Regions from separate parts of the Roseimaritima multifibrata genome, predicted to be linked through region 2. Evidence: riboswitches for the same ligand, from Rfam matches in the RefSeq annotation. Region 2 holds a riboswitch; the other holds the start of a gene.
What was found. A riboswitch is a leader RNA that binds a small molecule or an ion and turns the genes downstream of it on or off. The one in region 2 is predicted to bind cobalamin.
Positions count from the first base shown of each region.

Region 1: it holds a riboswitch for cobalamin, as region 2 does, so the genes downstream of both, FF011L_RS18430 (DUF1559 family PulG-like putative transporter) here and FF011L_RS15395 (PEP-CTERM sorting domain-containing protein) in region 2, are expected to answer to the same signal.

Region 1 is NZ_CP036262.1:5,098,519-5,108,191, forward strand. It holds gene FF011L_RS18425 (DUF1598 domain-containing protein) at 1-1,478, opposite strand, end outside; cobalamin riboswitch at 2,480-2,712, shown strand; gene FF011L_RS18430 (DUF1559 family PulG-like putative transporter) at 2,953-3,984, shown strand; gene FF011L_RS18435 (DUF4465 domain-containing protein) at 4,062-4,880, shown strand; gene FF011L_RS18440 (RNA polymerase sigma factor) at 5,344-5,889, shown strand; gene FF011L_RS26905 (YfbK domain-containing protein) at 5,942-8,572, shown strand; gene tadA (tRNA adenosine(34) deaminase TadA) at 8,792-9,289, opposite strand; gene FF011L_RS18455 (family 16 glycoside hydrolase) at 9,325-9,673, opposite strand, start outside.
Region 2 is NZ_CP036262.1:4,274,222-4,283,894, reverse strand. It holds gene FF011L_RS15410 (glycosyltransferase family 2 protein) at 1-597, shown strand, start outside; gene FF011L_RS15405 (Crp/Fnr family transcriptional regulator) at 644-1,351, opposite strand; gene FF011L_RS15400 (GxxExxY protein) at 2,641-3,027, opposite strand; gene FF011L_RS26370 (hypothetical protein) at 3,551-4,042, opposite strand; cobalamin riboswitch at 4,001-4,253, shown strand; gene FF011L_RS15395 (PEP-CTERM sorting domain-containing protein) at 4,513-5,406, shown strand; gene FF011L_RS15390 (hypothetical protein) at 5,499-6,209, opposite strand; gene FF011L_RS15385 (PA2169 family four-helix-bundle protein) at 6,723-7,193, opposite strand; gene FF011L_RS15380 (N-formylglutamate amidohydrolase) at 7,509-8,303, shown strand; gene FF011L_RS15375 (flavohemoglobin expression-modulating QEGLA motif protein) at 8,311-9,673, shown strand, end outside.

The DNA of each region.
Region 1 (9,673 bases), 820 kb from region 2:
TGCATAGGCCGCCGAACCTGGTCGGGAACATGCTGTTTTAGCAACTGGGCAACGGCGGCCATACGGTACAAATTCTGCAGCGAATGATAGATCGGATACTGTCGAGAAATCGCAGGCAGATGCTGATTGAAATCGCGGACGAAGCGATGACTTCGGGGATCGGTTGCGACCGGCCTACGATTTCCGTTGACGTCCGGCCGCTGATCTTCGGAAACCAAGCGACAGGGAACGCCTGTCACTTTAAAGACCGTCCGATCCGCGTCCGCCTGGACCGATAACGGCTGACCGGTGAACCACAATCGCAACAACGTACCACTGGGCACTCCTTGACCGATCATCGCGGTTACTTGATCTAAGTAACTGGGGACACTGTCGGGAAGCGGGTGCTGCTCCAACGCCAATTGTTTCATGTGCCGATCCGCATCGACCAAAAACCAGGCCAGCATGCTGTCGGGTTCCGTCCCAAAAACCTCCACACGTTGTCGCCCCAGCGCCTCTCGCATTGCCTCCGCAGCGTCGGCGACCGGGATCTGTTTATTTCCAATCCGTTCAGCCACCTGCAACGACTGAGCAATTCCTTTGTTGGTCGGATCGATCGTGCAGCCAAAGGACTGCCCCGATTCAACCGCTTGAACCACCGCCAACAGCATCGGTAACTGCCAGGGTACGTTTCCCGTCAGACGATCGCGAGGCCAATCATCGGATGTAACGATTCCGCCAACGGGCCCACTCAGCACAACATCTTCATTGACCGAATCGATAAAGACGTAATCGACTTCCGATAGCCCAGCTAAGTTATAAAGCGAAGCGGAGGGAGCTTTCCCCAGGGCCTGAATCCGCACCCACTCCGCCCCCAAACGCTTCAGTGAAACGTATCGTCGTTTCGCGGGCCGCGTCCAATCGGGCAAGAGGCTGTCGTTTGAACGACCTGCATCCGCACTGGGGGCCAATAATAGGTCCGAGGGAAAACCGGAGCGATTCCGTAGATTTTCCGAGGTCACCAGTTCGGTCACCAAGCCGCTTGAATCGACCACGATCCCGCCATAGTAGGGCGCCATCGTGGAGGGCCCTCCCATCGTTTCTTCCCATGATTCCGGCGCGACGGTGGTCTGAATCAGATTCATCAAGGAAGAAAAATCCGCAAGGCTACCGGCTCCAAAACGATTGTCGCGGACGGCTCGAATCCCTGCAGCCTGATCAGCGGGATCAGCGACATGGGAAAGCGATCGCGATGCCCCCGTCCAAGCCCTCGCAGCGGCTTGCTGTTCAGCTAAGCCAGCCCATCCAGGATCACGCTGATTCGCGGGCGCTTGTTCCAACGCCGCTCGAGCAACCGCAAATTCACCGGCAGCCGCCGCGCTGACGACCGCTTGAGCGTGAACGATTTCAACGGAGACAAGCGAGCTCAATCCCACGACCAGAACGCCGAAGAGGACGTCTCGCCAAGTTGTCGTTTTCAGTCCACTCACAAATTCCATCGCAGCCCTCTCGGCAAAAATCCGGTTAGCGAAGACAAACGTCCTCTGCAGTAACAAAAGACTGCTTCCCTTCTTTCTACCAGAGACGCAGCGGAAACCGCAAATTTTGTATTCAATCAAAACTGGTGACGATCGCGACGCGTCCGTGCTTAGGAACATCGACTACCCCACGGGGTGGGACGTGAAATCATTCAGTGACGGTTTCCAAGGCGGGTTGCTGAGATGCGACAAGGCATCAAAAGATCCCAACCCGCTGCGTTAGCGAAGGATCGTGCCTGGCTATTGCTGTCCCTCGCTTACGCAGCGGGTTGGGATTTCGACAGCTGAACGGTCCCTGTCTGCTTCCGCCGGGCTAGTCCCGGTCCGGGGCAAGCCCGGAAACGGAACTCTCGATATTTGGAGCTAAAAAGGTGACGATTTCACGCCAGCCCATCCGAGTCTGAGTGCCGTGCTTTTAGCCCAGCGGGCGGCAGATACTTGCCGTTGGCGCAACGGCTTGCTGAATTAGTGATTGTTGCCTTTCGCTCGGGACGTGCGATTTATAAATGAAGAAAGTCTGGCTCCCCTCGCCCCTAAGTGAGCTCTTTGTTGCAGAAGAAATCTCTGCTAGCTCATTGCGTGATCTCTGCCTCTTTGTTTGATTTAGTGGAGCTCACTTGGGGGAGAGGGGGAGATTTCCAGGCGGCGATTTTGTAGCGAAGACGCCGTGAAAGCCTCGGATTTCAAGCGATTATGCCACGCCTTGCCCAACGCTGTCGGCCCCTCTCCCCAAAAACAAGCCTTTGAATCGACCTTAATTGCATTCGCTGGCGAACCGTTGGTCCAGTATCAAACCTGTTTTAAGCGAGCTTGTTTTAAGGGCGAGGGGAGCCGGACTTTCTTCATTTATAAAACGCACCTCCCCCGCGAAAGTAACTTCAAGGGACCGTTCTTTCGCCTACACGCGTTACCTAGACAGGAACGCCAACAGGGGGACGTTGACTCGTGCCAATCGCTTGCCTAGGCTATTTGTTGTTCGTGGTGACCTGAGGGTTCGTTAAACCTTCAGGTAAACAGGGAATACCGGTGAAATTCCGGGACGGTCCGGCCGCTGTGTGTCACTGGCAATTCTCACAGGAGAATTGCTCCCGTTGCTCCTTCTTTGGAAGTGCCATTGCTCGCGTTGCGAGTGAGAAGGCAGTGAGCGATTGGAAAGGTGGCGAGTCAGAAGACCTACCACGACAAAACGATTAAGTGCCCTCTCGGATTGGGGCGGTCGTTGCAGTGAGTTTATGTGTCTTCGTACTTGATTCCATAAGCCCACTGATCCCCGTTTCCACGGATCACCCCCCGGGACTTTCGTTTTCAACAGCTTTGTTCACCCCGCTTTCATTGTTACGTTTTTAAACAAAGACGCTAACAACCGGCTGAAGGTACGCGCGAACAGAAAGTCTGTTGATCGAAAACGGCTGTCCCGGTTTCCCGGACACCGACAATGCCAGATTTTTCGTTACCCGGACCTCAAGCCTTTCGGCCTGTGCCGTCCCCGTGCATCAAAATTTGCAAGCTGAACCAAGATCAAATCTGCACCGGCTGCGGAAGGTCTCGAGCCGAAATCGGAAACTGGTCGAATTGGTCCAATCCAGCGCGTCGGGCATGCCTCCAACGCGCCGAGGATCGACTGAATGCTGCCGACTGGCTGACCGATACCCAACCGGAATCCGACGCCCAAACCGACAGCAAACCACCTCGATCCGGCTTCACACTTGTCGAACTGTTGGTGGTGATAGCGATCATTGGAATTTTGGTCGGGCTGCTTCTTCCCGCGGTGCAAGCGGTCCGCGAAGCGGCAAGGAAAACACAGTGCAAAAACAATCTCCATCAGCTGGGGATCGCTTTGCACATGTACCACGACGTTCATAAAAGCCTCCCCATGGGCTGCTTGGAATGGCGCAGTTTTTCCTCCCCTCCAACGCACCGGCAGATGGCTTGGTCGGCGATGCTGTTGCCCTTTTTGGAACAGCAAAACGTTCACGACCAAATCGATTTTGGGCTCGCCTTTGATGCCCCCGAAAACGCTGCCGCAGCCGCTCAACGAATCTCCGCATACGAATGCCCAACGGCCCCTGAAAAAATCCAAACTCGCGGCCGAACCGACTATGGCGGGCTGTATGGCGAACGGATCAATGACTCGATCCCCGAAGACGGGCTGTTTCTTTATGAGACCGCGATTTCTTTCCGCGGCATTCGCGATGGATTGACTCAAACGCTGGCCGTTGCCGAGGACGTTGGCGGCCCGGACAGCGAATGGATCAACGGTCGAAACGTGTTCGTCCAAGCCTACGGAATCAACGATCCGGAAGCCTGGGTCGGAGACAACGAAATCCGCTCATTGCACCCCAGCGGAGCGATCGTGTTATTCGCCGATGGACGAACTCAGTTCATGGCCGAAACCATCGACAAAACGATCCTCGGCAAATTGATCACTCGATCGGGCGGAGAAACCGTGTCGGCATCCGACTTTTAGTCGCCAACGTTTTCAAGCGTCCACTGAACAACCATTTTTCAAACTTTCTTCATTATTCCTCCAGAGAAACCACCACGATGAACGCTTCACGATTCCTTTTGATTGCCTTGGCGACCACCGTTTTGCCACTGTCAGCTTCCGCAGCAACGATGATCAGCTTTGACGAATTATCGCTCAGCCCCAACAGCTATTTCGATGGCCATGGCGCCGGTGCGAGCTCTGGAACCTGGACATCGCAGGGAGCCACCTTTAACACAGGGACTTACGGCCCTGGCTGGAGCTATTCCAACGTCTCCGACAACACCACCGCCGGCCACACCAACCAGTGGTCTGCCGTCCCGGGGACCGACGCAAGCGGTAGCGGGAACTACGTTATCGGCACCACGTTCAGTCCCAACGGCGCCTATTTTAATCTTCCCGGCAGTGAAAAGATCTCTTCGATCGCGGTCACGAACGCCACCTACGCCTACCTCTCCATGCTTAATGGTGACGCGTTCGCAAAAGAGTTTGGGGGGACGACCGGCGACGACGAAGACTTTTTCCAAGTCACCTTCACAGGATTTGACAGTTCAAACGCTGGAGGTTCGTCTCTTGGTTCGGTCGACTTCTTTTTGGCCGATTACCGTTTCGCGGACAATGCAGACGACTACATCATCGATAGTTGGCAGACCGTTGACCTATCCTCGCTGGGGAACGCTCGCTCGATCGGCATCTCATTGGCCAGCAGTGATGTAGGGATGTTTGGGATGAACACACCCGCCTACGTTGCCATCGATAACATTGCATTCCAAGCGGCCGCCGTCCCTGAACCAACCAGTCTGTTGTGCATAGGAGCGTTGGTATTAGCCACTAGCGCTCGCCGAATCCGCAATCGATTCGCGTCGCTCGCCAGCTGACGCCAAGCAATGCCGTCTACTTTCTTAGCGGAACGGCGCGAGCCGTCCGGCCCGGCAACCGCTCCATAAAAAAGGCCGGACGACTTGCCGCATGTCGATTTAGTCGAAAGCGGAGGGAGGTTGTAGCCTTTCGCGGGGAACGTCGCATCAATAAATGGCGTAGTGGACGAGGCAACGAGTCCGGCAATATGGGACTCGTTGCCTCGTCCACTACGCTAATGAGAGCGAGGCACCAGAAAACCCCAACCCGACGCGTCACGGGGCGGACGGCTTAGGACCAATGTCCCGAAACTTAGGGTCAAACGGTTGCTTTACCGTATTAAATTTCGAATGGCGGCCCTTCAAACATTCGGCGAAAAACGGGCCTGCGGAAAATATCTTTTTTTGTTGCTAAGAAATCGGTTGGTAGGGCGTTGTCTGGAGTGTATTCCTGAAGCGTCTGCTTATCCTTTCGAACGTTGGAATGATCCAACGCCCTACGAAGGAAACCGAATTGTCATCGAACTCGGCCCCCGATCATCACCAGCAAATCCAAGGCTGGGTGGAGCGTTACGAACGCCCTCTGCTTTCGTACGCGCTGAAGATGAACGGTGGGAATCGCGAAGCGGCTCAGGATGCGGTGCAAGAGACCTTCTTGCGATTGTGCCGCGAAGATTCCTCTCTGCTTGAGGGGCGGATCGCGGCTTGGCTGTTTACCGTCTGCCGAACTCGGGTGATTGACATGCAACGTCTCCATACGCCACAGGTTTTAAAACCGGACCAGATGTCTCAGGTGGAAAGCGAGCAGGGAAGTCCCTGTGATGCCGCCGAACAAGTTGACGAACAACGGCGACTTGCCACCTTGGTCGCCGACCTGCCGGCTCGCCAAAAAGAAGTCCTCCGGCTGCGACTTCAAGCCGGCCTCAGCTACCGCGAGATTGCGGAGGTGACGGGCATTACCGTCAGCAACGTCGGCGTCCAATTACACGCCGCCGTCACCACGCTTCGCTCCCGCTTGCGGACGAACTGAAGCGAGCTTCCTCTTTTAGACATCTCCTATCCTTCGTTTTAGGGTATCCACAATGACCGATTTAAATCCCAACGATCCCCGCATCACCGAATATGTGATGGAAGGGATGACGGCCGCCGAGCGGGCCGAATTCGAGCAACAAATGGCTCAAAATCCGGAACTCCAAGAAGCGGTTCGCGAAGTCACGATGCTTTCGCAAGACCTGCGCGGACTCTTCGGCAGCGAAGAATCGCCAGCCCTCGATCCAGCACGCCGGCAATCGATCGCACAAGCCTCCGTCGCTCAAGCCTCACCTCCCGCTCCGATCCGAACGCATTCCAATAAAACTTGGTTAAGCATTGCGGCGATCGGGATCCCATTGGTCGCATGCCTCGCAGGAGGAAACTATGTCTATCGGTCGCTGCAGTCGGGATCGACTGGCGATGTCGCGTTCAATTCGTCAACCGATTTGGGTGGCGACACCGAATTCACTCCGGCAACCGACGCACCAACCCAGCTAAACGTTCCCGATTCGGCAAGCATCGCTTCCGCGGAACAACCGCTAATTGAAAGCGTTGCCGAAAGTGCGGGTCGCAAAGAGTCAGAGCGTCAACAGTCCCAACAAAGCAATGAACTCCATTCGCTCCAAGCAGGAGGAATTCCGGGCGTCCCACCGCGAGCCACCGAATGGGCGCCAAGTGGCTTGCCCGGGATGGAAATGGATATGGAGGGCGACATGGGCATGGAAATGGGTAGGGGCGGCATGAACATGGGCATGGCAGGCGGCATGGGCACCGAAGGCGGCATGGGCATGGCAGGCGGCGGGGACGCCCCCTTCAGTTCTCCCTCGGCGGACGATTCTTCCAAGTCTTCTGACGCCCCTCAACCGTCAGCGCCCCGTTTTGAATCGCAACTTCAACCGGGCACCGATTCATTGTCCACCCGCCTGGCAAAATCCCCTAACACTGACGAAAGGGGACGTGGAGTTGCGGGGATGCCAGCGGCCAGCCATCCCGAACTTGAAACTTACTCCGTCGAATTACGCACCACAAAAGACTCCGCAGAATCCATGATGCAGATGGTCACCCCACGCATCATCATCCAAGAGGAAGAAGAACTTGCCCAGACCGGTTTTGAAATCGCCGAAGGTTCCTCCGGCGACCGCTTTAAATCGATTACCGACAATCCCTTCATGCCCGTCACCAAGGCACCTCAAAGTACTTTTTCGATCGACGTCGACACGGCCTCTTACAGCAAAGTCCGCAGCTACATCCGTCAAAATCACCTTCCGCAACCTTCCGCGGTCCGGATCGAAGAATTAATCAATTACTTTAACTACGACTACAGCCAAGCGACCCAACCCGAGGCGATCGAACGTGGCTCCGCAGAGGGTGGCTCGGCAGAGGGTGCCAACGAAAAAATCGAATCCGACGACGCCGATTCAACTCCGCCGGTTCCCTTTGGCGCCTCGGTTGAAATTGCGGCCTGTCCCTGGAAGCCCGAACATCGGCTCGCTCGCATCGGCATCCAAGGCCGAGAGATCGCCAACGAAGATCGTCCGGCCAGCAACTTGGTCTTTTTGCTGGACGTATCGGGATCGATGAACCAGCCCAACAAACTTCCCCTGGCGGTGAAGGGAATGCAGATGCTGCTGAAACAATTGGGTGAAAATGATCGGGTGGCGATAGTCGTCTACGCCTCGGCAACCGGGTTGGTCCTCGATTCGACTTCGGCCGACCAACACGCCACCATTTTCAAGGCTCTGGAACGGCTATCGGCCGGGGGGAGCACCAACGGCGGGGATGGGATTCGTCTGGCCTACAACGTCGCTCGCGACCACTTCATTGAAGGGGGCGTCAACCGAGTCCTGCTTTGCACCGACGGCGATTTTAATGTCGGCACGACCAGCACCGATGATCTTGTCGAACTGGCCGAGAAAGAATCCAAAGGAGGCATTTTTCTTTCGGTTCTGGCGTTTGGGATGGGAAACCATAACGATTCGATGTTGGAACAGATCAGCAACCGCGGCAACGGCAACTACGCTTTCATCGATGCTGCCAACGAAGCCCACAAGGTTTTTGTCCAGCAGACCAACAGCACTTTGGTGACGATCGCCAAGGACGTAAAAATCCAAGTTGAATTCAATCCCAAGGAAGTCAGCGCCTACCGCCTGATCGGTTACGAAAACCGGATGCTAAAAACAGAAGATTTTAATAACGACGCGATCGATGCAGGCGAAATCGGAGCAGGGCACCGCGTCACGGCCCTTTATGAAATCACTCCAGCGGCCAACGATGCCGAAATGGACCAAGTCCCCGGTCCGGACGTCGACGACTTGCGTTACCAGCAGGAAATCAAACCTTCCAAACGAGCCATGGAACTTTCTAAGCAAGCGAAGAATGGCGAATTGCTGACTTTGAAAATTCGGTACAAGGAACCCGAGGGTCAAACCAGCTCCAAACTAACCTTTCCGGTTCGCGACTCCGGTCATTCGTTCACCGAAGCGAGCGAGGACTTTCAGTTTGCCAGTGCCGTCGCCGGGTTCGGAATGCAGCTGCGGAATTCACCCTACAAAGGGGATTGGTCTTTAGCGGCGATCGAAGAAACCGCCGAAAGCGCCTCCAGCCCCGATCCCTACGGCCTGCGAAACGAATTCATAGACATGGTGAAAGCGGTCCGAGCGATCACAGGCGAAGAGGAATAAATAAGACGGCAAGGGCCGTGCTTGTTTCAGGGGAAACTGGACCACGCTCTGGCGAGCCGTAGCTACGTGCTCGCCGTAGCTAGTGTCTGCCAGACGGTGGTCCTTGCTCGGAAACCGTCCCTTATTGATTTCGCGGCTCGAGCGAAAGTAGCTTTAGTCTCCAGAGCGTTCTTTCGCGGCGCGAAAGGCGACAATCCCTAACTCACCACCCCCGATCTGCTACTTCTTGCCCATCGCTCGTTTGCTGGCGAAGAAATCGGTTAACAATTTGCCGCAGCGTTCTTTGAATAAGCCCGCCTGAACTTCGCAGCGATGATTTAGGCGTGGGTCGTTCAGCATCTGATACAAACTGGTCACGGCTCCGGCCTTAGGATCGGTTGCACCAAACACGACGTTGGGGACTCGGCCCTGCAGAATCGCTCCGGCACACATCGGACAAGGTTCCAAAGTCACGTACAACGTGCAGCCTTCCAGACGCCAATCGCCAAGGGCCTCGGCCGCCTGCGTGATGGCGATCATTTCGGCGTGGGCCGTCGGATCATGCAAAGCCTCTCGCTGGTTGTAAGCGGCTCCGATGGCTCGCTTATTGTGCACAATCACCGCGCCGACGGGGACTTCGTCTTCCCGAGCCGCTTGCATGGCCAATTCAATCGCCATCGACATCCAGCGGGCATGCACGGCATCGCTATCGGGATCACCCTCAAAGCTGAAATCCATCCCCGAGAAAGAGGAGGAAAAACCTCCCTCGTCGATCACGACTCACTCGCGGGTGACTGACTTGCTTTCTTCGTTGCGTCGGCACTTTTCTTCGGTTTGGCAGCGGGTTCCAACTTTCGCCAACGAAGATTACGCAGCTCCGACTTCACCTGGAACGCGGCGATTCCAATGGGCAGCGAGGGCTCCATTTCGTCTCGAATCGTAAACTTATGCCCTTTCCGTTCGACTTCGGCGTAGTTTTTCCCATCGATCCAACAACGGATATGGTCGTCCACGCGAATGCGAACGGTATACCACTGCCCATTTTCGAAAGTCATGAACGAAGTCGTTTCATTTTCCGAGGCATCAAAACCGTCGATACTGCTGACCCCAACGACTCCGCCC
Region 2 (9,673 bases):
ATCGTGGTGAGCGAATCGAAACGCGGGTACGGTTCTGCATGTCTTAAAGGTTTGTCGAAACTTCGCGAGCTGATTAATGATGCCAAAGCGTCACCGAAAGTGATTGCCTTTGTTGATGCTGATTACAGCGACCACTCAGACCTTTTGCCTCAGTTGGTCGATCCGATCGCTGCCGGGAAAGCCGATTTTGTGCTTGGTTCGCGTCTGCTGGGCAAACGTGAGCCGGGGGCAATGCCTCCGCAGAGCGTTTTCGGAAACAAGTTCGCTTGCGCTCTGATGCGGCTGTTCTTTAGGGCTCGATACACGGATCTCGGGCCTTTTCGAGCAATCACCTATTATCGGCTTTGCGATCTGCATATGCAGGATGAGAACTTTGGGTGGACGATTGAAATGCAGATCAAAGCGGCAAGGCTGGGGGTGCGGTTTCTGGAAATTCCTGTTCCCTATCGGGCCAGAGTCGGCACAAGCAAGATCAGTGGGACGGTGAGCGGTTCGGTTAAGGCGGGTTACAAAATCCTCTTCACGATTGCCAAATATGGGCTTATGCCAGGTGCGTTAAGCCGACAGCTTCCGTTACAGAAGTCGGCGTTGTCGTGATCGGATGACAGTATTTTTGTAGGGGGATTTTGGCGATCAGGTCGGCCTAAGTGTTCAAGCTTGGGACCTTGCGTTGAACGGAGCTTGCCAGTTGGTCGGCGTGCACGAGAGTGATCCGTTGTCGGCCGACTTCGACCAGCCCTTCCGATTTCAGTTGCCCCAACAAGATCGTCACTGTCTCGCGGGTGCTGCCCATCAGATTCGCAATTTCTTGATGAGCCAGTTTGATTCTGAGGCGAATTCCCTCCGGTTCGCAGATGCCGAATTGTTCGGCTAGGTCCAACAGAAGATGGACTAAGCGATCACGGTTCGAGAGGAAGAGAAGGTTTTTCAGTCGTCGTTCGACGCGATGGCGTCTTATCCCAATCATTTTCGTTAGGGCAATGGAGACGTCATGGTTGGTAGCGGTCAGTTCTTGGATCTCGCTGGCAGGAATCATCACGACGGTCGATTTTTCGATCGCTTCGACGTATTCGTCCCTTTGTTCCGATTCAAAGATCGCCAGCTCACCGAACAGTTCTCCCGGTTCAACAAACGCCAGGATCGATTGTTTGCCATCGCTAGTGAGGTTGCAGACCTTGACCATCCCACTGGCAAGCAGGAACACGCTGTCAGCGGTTTGGCTGGGCAAATAGACCGGGCTGCGGGCCGCAAAGACTCGAGCTCGGCAGCGAGATTCAAGTTTGCTCAATTGGTCTGGATGCAGCTTCCTAAAGAGCTCATTGTTCTTTAGATGCCAAATTTTTTGAGGCACACTGGTTTCCTCTCCGCCGAGTTGATTCTGCGTTTCCAGGCACACGCATGCCCAAATAATCGCAATGTTCTCTCGTAAGACGCAGCAACCACTCTTTTCTTACAGTCCTGACACAAAAAAGATAATCAGAAAGAAAAACAAGCAGTTCGTCTGATCCGGAAGGATTCCATTGACAAGAAAGGAGCCCCGTAAAAACAAGTTTTCAGCGAGCCCGCCATCAGCACTCGCACAATGGACCAACCGCGAAATACACGAAACACGCGAAAACGGAATCATGAAAACCCGTTTCGGGATTCCATCGGAGTTCTTATCTTTCGCGTATTTCGCGTATTTCGCGTATTTCGCGTATTTCGCGTATTTAGCGTATTTAGCGTTTTTCGCGGTCGAGACTCTTCACTGCTCTGGTTGCAGTCGGGGATCGCCGACTGATTGTTTACAACCGCGAAACACACGAAAGACGCGAAAAAGTGTTTCCTGATAAACGGAGCAAGTACTTGTTCGTGCTCCTTTTTCGCGTATTTAGCGTTTTTCGCGGTTGAAACTCTTCACTGCTTTGGTTGCAGTAGGGGGTATCGCCGACTGATTTTTACAACCGCGAAATACACGAAAGACGCGAAAGAGTGTTTCCTGAAAAACGGAGCAAGTACTTGTTCGTGCCCTTTTTCGCGTTTTTAGCGTTTTTCGCGGTCGAAACTCTTCACTGCTTTGGTTGCAGTAGGGGGTATCGCCGACTGATTTTTACAACCGCGAAATACACGAAAGACGCGAAAGAGTGTTTTCTGAAAAACGGAGCAAGTATTTGTTCGTGCCCTTTTTTCGCGTATTTAGCGTTTTTCGCGGTTGAAACTCTTCACTGCTCTGGTTGCAGTTGGGGGTATCGCCGACTGATTTTTACAACCGCGAAATACGCGAAAGAGTGTTTCCTGATAAACGGAGCAAGTACTTGTTCGTGCTCCTTTTTCGCGTATTTAGCGTTTTTCGCGGTTGAAACCCTTCACTGCTTTGGCTGCAGTTGGGGGTATCGCCGACTGATTTCTACAACCGCGAAATACACGAAAGACGCGAAAGAGTGTTTCCTGAAAAACGGAGCAAGTATTTGTTCGTGCCCTTTTTCGCGTATTTAGCGTTTTTCGCGGTCGAAACTCTTCACTGCTTTGGTTGCAGTTGGGGGTATCGCCGACTGATTTTTTACGACCGCGAAATACTCGAAAGACGCGAAAACGGAATCCCGAATACTAGTTCAGGGATTCCGTTGGAGTCCTTGTCTTTCGCGGTTAAAACCCTGTCAGCTAGTTTTTCTGCTGACGCACGATTCGTTCGTATTCGACTTTGGGGTAATGACCGAAATTTACGAGTAAACCAAGTTCGAGGTTGGTGGCTTTGAGGTAGTTGTGTACTTGGGCGCGGTGGTCGTCATTTAGTGAGGAAACCGCCTTGATTTCTAAGATGATCTTTCCAAAGCAAAGGAAGTCAGGTTTAAAGACTTGCCGAAGCGGTTTGCCCTTGTAGCTCAGTTTCAATTCGGGGTGTTCGAGAAATGCGATTTCTGAGAAACCAAACTCAAGTGACAAACACTCTTGAAACACCGACTCAAGGAACCCGCAGCCTTTTTCTTTGTAGACTTCAAAGCATGCACCCATGATGCGATACGATTCGTCTTTGAACACGATACTCATTCTTCTATCTCCCCATTTGTTGAGTCATAGATCATCTGGGCGACGTACGGGTAAGGCACGTCGAGAGTGAAATCGCAGAAAAACGATTCTACAAAGAGGAAGAGTTCGCGGCACCGTTTAGACGTAGGATGGGGAGCCGCGCCTGCAGATTTTTACAACCGCGAAATACACGAAATACGCGAAAACGGATTCTCGAAAGTCAGCTCAGGTTTTTTAAGTTGGTGTTTCTTTCTTTCGCGTCTTTTGCGTTTTTCGCGGTTGAAACCTTTCCCGGTTTTGTTGCGGATGGGGAGCTGCGCCTGCTGATTTTTCAACCGCGAAATACACGAAATACGCGAAAACGGATTCTCGAAAGTCAGGCAGGTTTTTTAGTTGGTGTTTCTTTCTTTCGCGTCTTTTGCGTTTTTCGCGGTTGAAACCTTTCCCTGTTTTGGTTGCGGATGGGCGCTGCGCCTGCTGTTTTTTTCAACCGCGGAATACTCGAAATACGCGAAAACGGATTCTCGAAAGCCAGTCAGGTTTTTTAAGTTGGTGTTTCTTTCTTTCGCGTCTTTTGCGTTTTTCGCGGTTGAAATCCTTTTCTTGTTTTGGTTGCGGCTGGGCGCTGCACCTGCTGATTTTTTTCAACCGCGAAATACACGAAATACGCGAAAACTGATTCTCGAAAGTCGGGCAGGTTTTTTAGTTGGTGTTTCTTTCTTTCGCGTCTTTTGCGTTTTTCGCGGTTGAAATCCTTTCCCTGTTTTGGTTGCCGATGAGAGCCGTGCCTGCTGATTTTTTCAACCGCGAAATACTCGAAATACGCGAAAACGGATTCTCGAAGGTCAGGCAGGTTTTTAAGTTGGTGTTTCTTTCTTTCGCGTCTTTTGCGTTTTTCGCGGTTGAAACTCTTTTCTTGTTTTACTTTTGCGTGGAGAGGACGACGTGGTTTTCTTGGTGGGTGGCGGTGCTTGACTGGGCTGTTCGGCTGGTTAGAATCACGCCCGTTCGTGGTGGCGAATCTTGTTTCTTTCAAGGTTCGCGAACAGGGAACTCCGGTGAGCCTTTTTGCGAAGGTGAGTCCGGGACGGTCCAGCCGCTGTGAACTGCCGTTAGGCGTTTTTTTCGACGCTTTAAAGTCAACTTTCCTTCTTGATTGAAGAGCTATTGCTTGGGGAACCGGGTGAGAAAGCTAGGGAAATTGATAGGCAGTGAGTCAGAAGACCTACCACGGAACAGACGGTTACGTGCCCTCTTGGATTGGGGCGATCGTTGCAATGAGCTTTGCGGGACCTTTGGGATGGAAACCTAGCGGTTACATCGGTAGTTCGCGGCTCGTTGGATTTGCTTGATACTCACGTTCCTGTGTTGTGATTCCTCGTCCGCGTGCACTTTTGATCCGTGCATTGACCTCTTGAAGTTTTGAGTCAATGTTCGGTTGAGATGAAGTTGCGCGCCTGTCGAAGGTATCGCTGACCTGGGTTCCGATGGCGAAGGAATGACTCCATGCTTTACTCGTTTCCGTTTCCTTTTCTGACAGCCTTGACGGCTGTCTGTTTGCTCTTTCCCTCCACAGCCCTGGCGGGAATCTACTCAGGACCTACCGACACCTTCAACTTGATCGATGGAGCGATAGCCTCGGGGGATGTTCGGTTTGTTGAATGGGCCGATGCAATCGATCCGGATCGAACCGCTTTTGCTCCGCGTGGTGCAACGGTGATCAATCAATCGGGTGGTTTTAACAGCTTGGGCGATCTTGATGCGACTCAGATCGCTGCGGGGGTCTCGCCTGGCTATTTGACCGTTAGTTTTCCAACTGGAATACGGAACGGTAGTGGCGCTGATTTTGCAGTTTTCGAAAATGGATTTCGGTTCGGCACCAATGGCGACGGCGTGTCTGGTCTGTTTGCGGAGTTCGCTTATGTCGATGTTTCTAGTAATGGGACAGACTTTGCCAGGTTTCCCAGCATCTATTTAAACGGCGGACCGTTGGCCGGCGGTTTTGGGACATCATTTGTCGGGTTCGATGTTACCAATGTGTATAACCTGGCTGGAAAACATGCTGCCGGTTACGGGACTCCGTTCGACTTGGATGACCTCAGCACTGACCCGTTGGTCGCCGCAGGTTTATTGGATCTAAACAACATTCAGTTTGTGCGGATGTTCGACATCCCTGGGAATGGTGCTTTTACGGACAGCCTAGGCAATCCAATTCGAGACAACTGGGTGACAAGTGGTTCCGGAGGCTTCGATTTTCGACTCGGACCTGGTTTGGGGGTTGGCGTGCTGAATGTGGCGTCCGTCCCTGAACCGGGCAGCTTCGCCATACTCGCTTTGTCGATAGGTTTGATCGCGTTTAAGAGAAACCGAAAACGCCTGTCTGTTGGGCGGGCAGGATAAGATATTTGACAGCAGGTTCAGCGTTTCCAGTTGTCGGGCGTTCGTCGCTCGATAACTGGACGCGGAATCCGCAAGACTCTTTGGGGACGAATCTAGTTGGTCATGCGCCCCAAGGCGGGGAGTAGATCGCGGTAGAGATCATCTTCGGGATGATGGCCGCTGGAGTCGAATTTGAGTACGAAGTCCTCATCGATCAAGTGGAAGCCTGGGATCTTTTCGTAGGTTTCGACGCCTAGCATCGATGGGTCGCCACGAAGAACGATTCTGTTGTCGGTTCGTTCCATTTGAAAATGATCTGCCCAGCCTGCGACCTCTTCAGGCGTTGGGCTGCTCATCGAACTTCCATACAACAGCAACTGCACGAACACGACGTCGTCCGCATCTAGGTCGACTCCGGCATAACGCTTGGCGTAGTGATGGATCGATTGCAGGTCGGGTTGCACTGGGACCCCGCCAAAGCCGCCGAATTGCTGACCACCTGCGAACGCTTGGCAGCCTTTGCACGGTATCGCGGCAAGCTCTAGAAAGATCACCTTGCCCGCAAAATCGCTCAATCGGACGGCGTCTCCGTTTTGATCGTTGAGGAGCAATTCGGGATAACGTTCGCCTTTCAAGGGCGGCCAAGTCCCGACCACCGCAGGCTCTGCTGGCTGGCGTCCAGTCCATGAGACGGTTTCGACAGGCAGTTTGCTGACGACGTTGTCGACAATGGCCATCGGCGACTCCACAAGCATCAGAAGAGCAGCGATCGTGATGGGGATTGCAATCGAAACGGCAATCACTAATCGAAGGATGGGGTTCATCGGGCGCGCCATGGGAAAGTCTTTGCTCGCAAGAGGAGTGGTCGGGCGCTGAAACCTACTCCCCAAATTTGGGGTGCCACGAAGCAACCGGCAACACCGATTGAATCTTCGAAAGCTGTACTTGCGATTTTGTGGTTTGTCCGGATATCGCAGGCAAACGACCTCGTCGTGGGCCCTTTTGCTTTTTTCTTTTTCTACCGGCGGTTCGAACCCAATGTTTCCAACTTTTTTGGCGGAACGGTGCGAGCCGCCCGGCAATCGTGTTGAAAGCATGATGCATTTGCCGGTCGCCTTATGCCGATCCGCTAGGGAGGGCGCCCGCAGATGCCAACGCAGATGGTACAGGGCACGCGTCGCTGAGAAGCATCTGCCGCCGCTAGGCTAAAGAAATTCCGACGGCAAGCACTGGAAACCAAACCATTTTTCCGCAAGCGTTCAGGGGCGACGAGAGGGGGGAGCTCTCAACCGTCGCCCAAACCTTTAACGTCTCCAGCGGCTCACTAAAAAGGCTGCCTATTTCTTGGCGAATGAATCTCGCAGATCTCGGACTTTATCGTGCCCCGCTTTGACGACCCGATATTGTCGTGTGAGGACGTCATTCATCGCGCTGCCGGCGGTCTCCTTCAATACATCTTCGTAGGCTGCTTTTGCGTGGTCTTCGCCTCGTTCGGCTTCGATCAAAATGACATAGGGATCTCCGCCATTCAATTTGGCTCGGATGTTGATCCAAATGCGATGGGTCTTCGCGGCAACACTGCCGTCGTCTTCGGGTACCTCTCCGTTGAAGACAACATACTCCTGTAATTCCGTAGCCAACTCCGAGCGTTGATCGCCCAGTTCACGAAAAAGAGCTGACAAAGCTGGATCGTCTAATTCTTCGGCTGATTCACGGAATCCGTTACAAGCGTCGATGTTTGCCTGAATCAATTTTTGCAGTTTTTCGATGGTCGTGTCGTTCAAATCGGTTTTCGTTTCGTAAGACATTTTCGTTATCCTGTTAGCTTTGGAATTAGTCATGAAAAATTATCGGCACCCGTGACATCTTCCGACGGCAGCGGGGAATGCTGAAATGGATAAGCAAAGTATGTGCCGATGGTCATTTAGCCCGGTTTGCGTAGCCCAACGGCCCTAAGTTGAGCGGGAATCGATCGGATTGGCAGTTGTGGACCCAGCGCTTAAAGCGACCGGTTCGGTTGGATCGGTACGGGATTCGCTACCCTCCCGCGAGATCCAACCTGATCGCTTTGATAGGTTTGTTGACAAACAGAAGTCTCACTTCCTTCATTTAGGAACCGTCTCGTGTCACTTTCACCCCATTGCATTTTTCAGCGCGGCACGGGGCCCGTCGTCGCGGCGGCGATCCACAACGGCCACGACACGCGTAAGAACATCGAGCGCCACTTGGCGATCGATGAGGAACAGCAGCTCCGGGAAGAAGATCCGGTCACTGGCGAATGGACTCAAATTGCGAAAACGCAAATCGTTGGTCTGCGGTCTCGATTTGAAGTCGATCTAAATCGTCCCCGAGATAAGGCGGTCTATGAAACGCCAGCCGATGCCTGGGGAATGAAGGTTTGGGATACCCCCCCTAAGCAGCAAATGATTGATGCATCGTTGGCCGAATACGACCAATTCTACGAAGATGTCGAAGAGCTTCTTCGCGAAATGGTTGAAGAATATGGCAAGGTGGTCGTCTATGATTTGCACACGTACAACCACCGCCGCGATGGGGCGGATGGGCCTCCTGCGGATGCTAGGAAAAACCCAGAGGTGAATATCGGGACTGGCACGATGGATCGCGAATACTGGGGGCCCGTCGTGGATCGGTTTATCTCGGACCTGCGGGCTTATGATTTCCGTGGACGCAATCTTGATGTTCGTGAGAACGTAAAATTTCTAGGAGGGCATTTCGCTGAATGGATTCACCAAACCTTTCCCAAGCAAGTTTGCGCGATCTCGATTGAATTCAAAAAATTCTTCATGGATGAATGGGAAGGAGAAGCCGACCCAAGCGAGGTCGAAGCTATTTACAATGCACTGAGATCGACTTTGCCAGGAGTGCGTGACGCGCTCACGGCAATGAAGGAGCAATAGTATTCAAGTGAAACGCGACAGCAATAACGATATGGTTGAAATCACATCGGCTTACAAATCGACTGCGGATGCATCCTGTGAACGTTTGGCTAAGAATCAGCGAGTCCGCAGGAATGTGCCCAATGGCGGGCGATTGCGTATGGATCGCCAATTGCCATTTCTTTGTGTTTTTCGGTCAGGGGCGGATTCGGCCGCAGCCGGCACCGACCTTAATCACCAGTTGGTTACAACCGAAGCTGCGTATCTGTTCGCGTCTGGGGAACCGTCGCATGACGAAGGTCTTACGTACCTTGTAGACCAGATTCGCGGTGCGATGCAGGAGCACTTCGGTCTCTTCTTGCTGATTGAAGTGACGGTTGACGATACGCTTGCGTTCGACTTTCAGATCTCTTCGGTGGATGAGTCCTTTTTGCCATCGACGCTAGATGTTATGGAGAAAGAACTGTCGGCGATTCAGGTCGGCGATCGACCGGCCCGCGTCGATCGGAGTACAAAATGCGAGACAATCCTCAGCCGTGGTCTATCGTCGGATTCCAGTGGAACGACCCATTGTTCCATCTGCTTGAGAGTTAGACCTTTCTATCTTGATGGAGATTCCGGCAAGGTCTTTCCTCTCGTCCTGCAGCGTCTGCGCCAACAACTCGCCCGGGCGTATCGCAGAGCCGTTGCCGAATTCACTAGCGGGGATGAAAAGCCCAGCGATACACACCATCAGACGTTTGGGCCTTCGGCATTGGTCAAGGCGGCGCGAGTGGTCGACAAACAGTTGTGTGATGTATCGGATTCTTTCGATTACCTGCTCCAGGTGACTCCCACCAATGCGGATAGGATTCGTGATCACTATTGCAAAGACGCAGATAACGAACTGCTACCCCTTCAATACCGCCACTTGCCTTATCATCCGAACCTATTGAAACGCAGGTTGTTTTCGATCGAAATCGAGCGAGTCGAAGACCCCACCCTTGCTTTTCTTTTCTGGGAGAAACAGGACGAGATTGATCGGCAATTAACGTCGCTCCGTGATTTACATCTGCCGGAAACGACGATCGGCGATCATCCACAGTATTCCAATTTTCTCTCTAGCAGTTTGCAGCTTTACGGGGGCCCCGAGGATCCGCTTGTGGAACTTGCTACGGCAATACTCGAACGGTCAAAGAAAGGCGCTAGAGCCTCTACTGGACTGTGCGGCAAAGAGGACGTGACAGCGACCGAGTGTGTCAATGCGACACAGCTTGCAGCCGCTGCTCGCGAGGAGATCCGCTATTACCAGAAACAGATGTGCGAATTCAGCCCAAGTGTTGAAATTTCCAAGACGATTGCGTCCGGGATTATGGTGTCGAAGGATCGACTGCTCATCTCGGATTCGATCA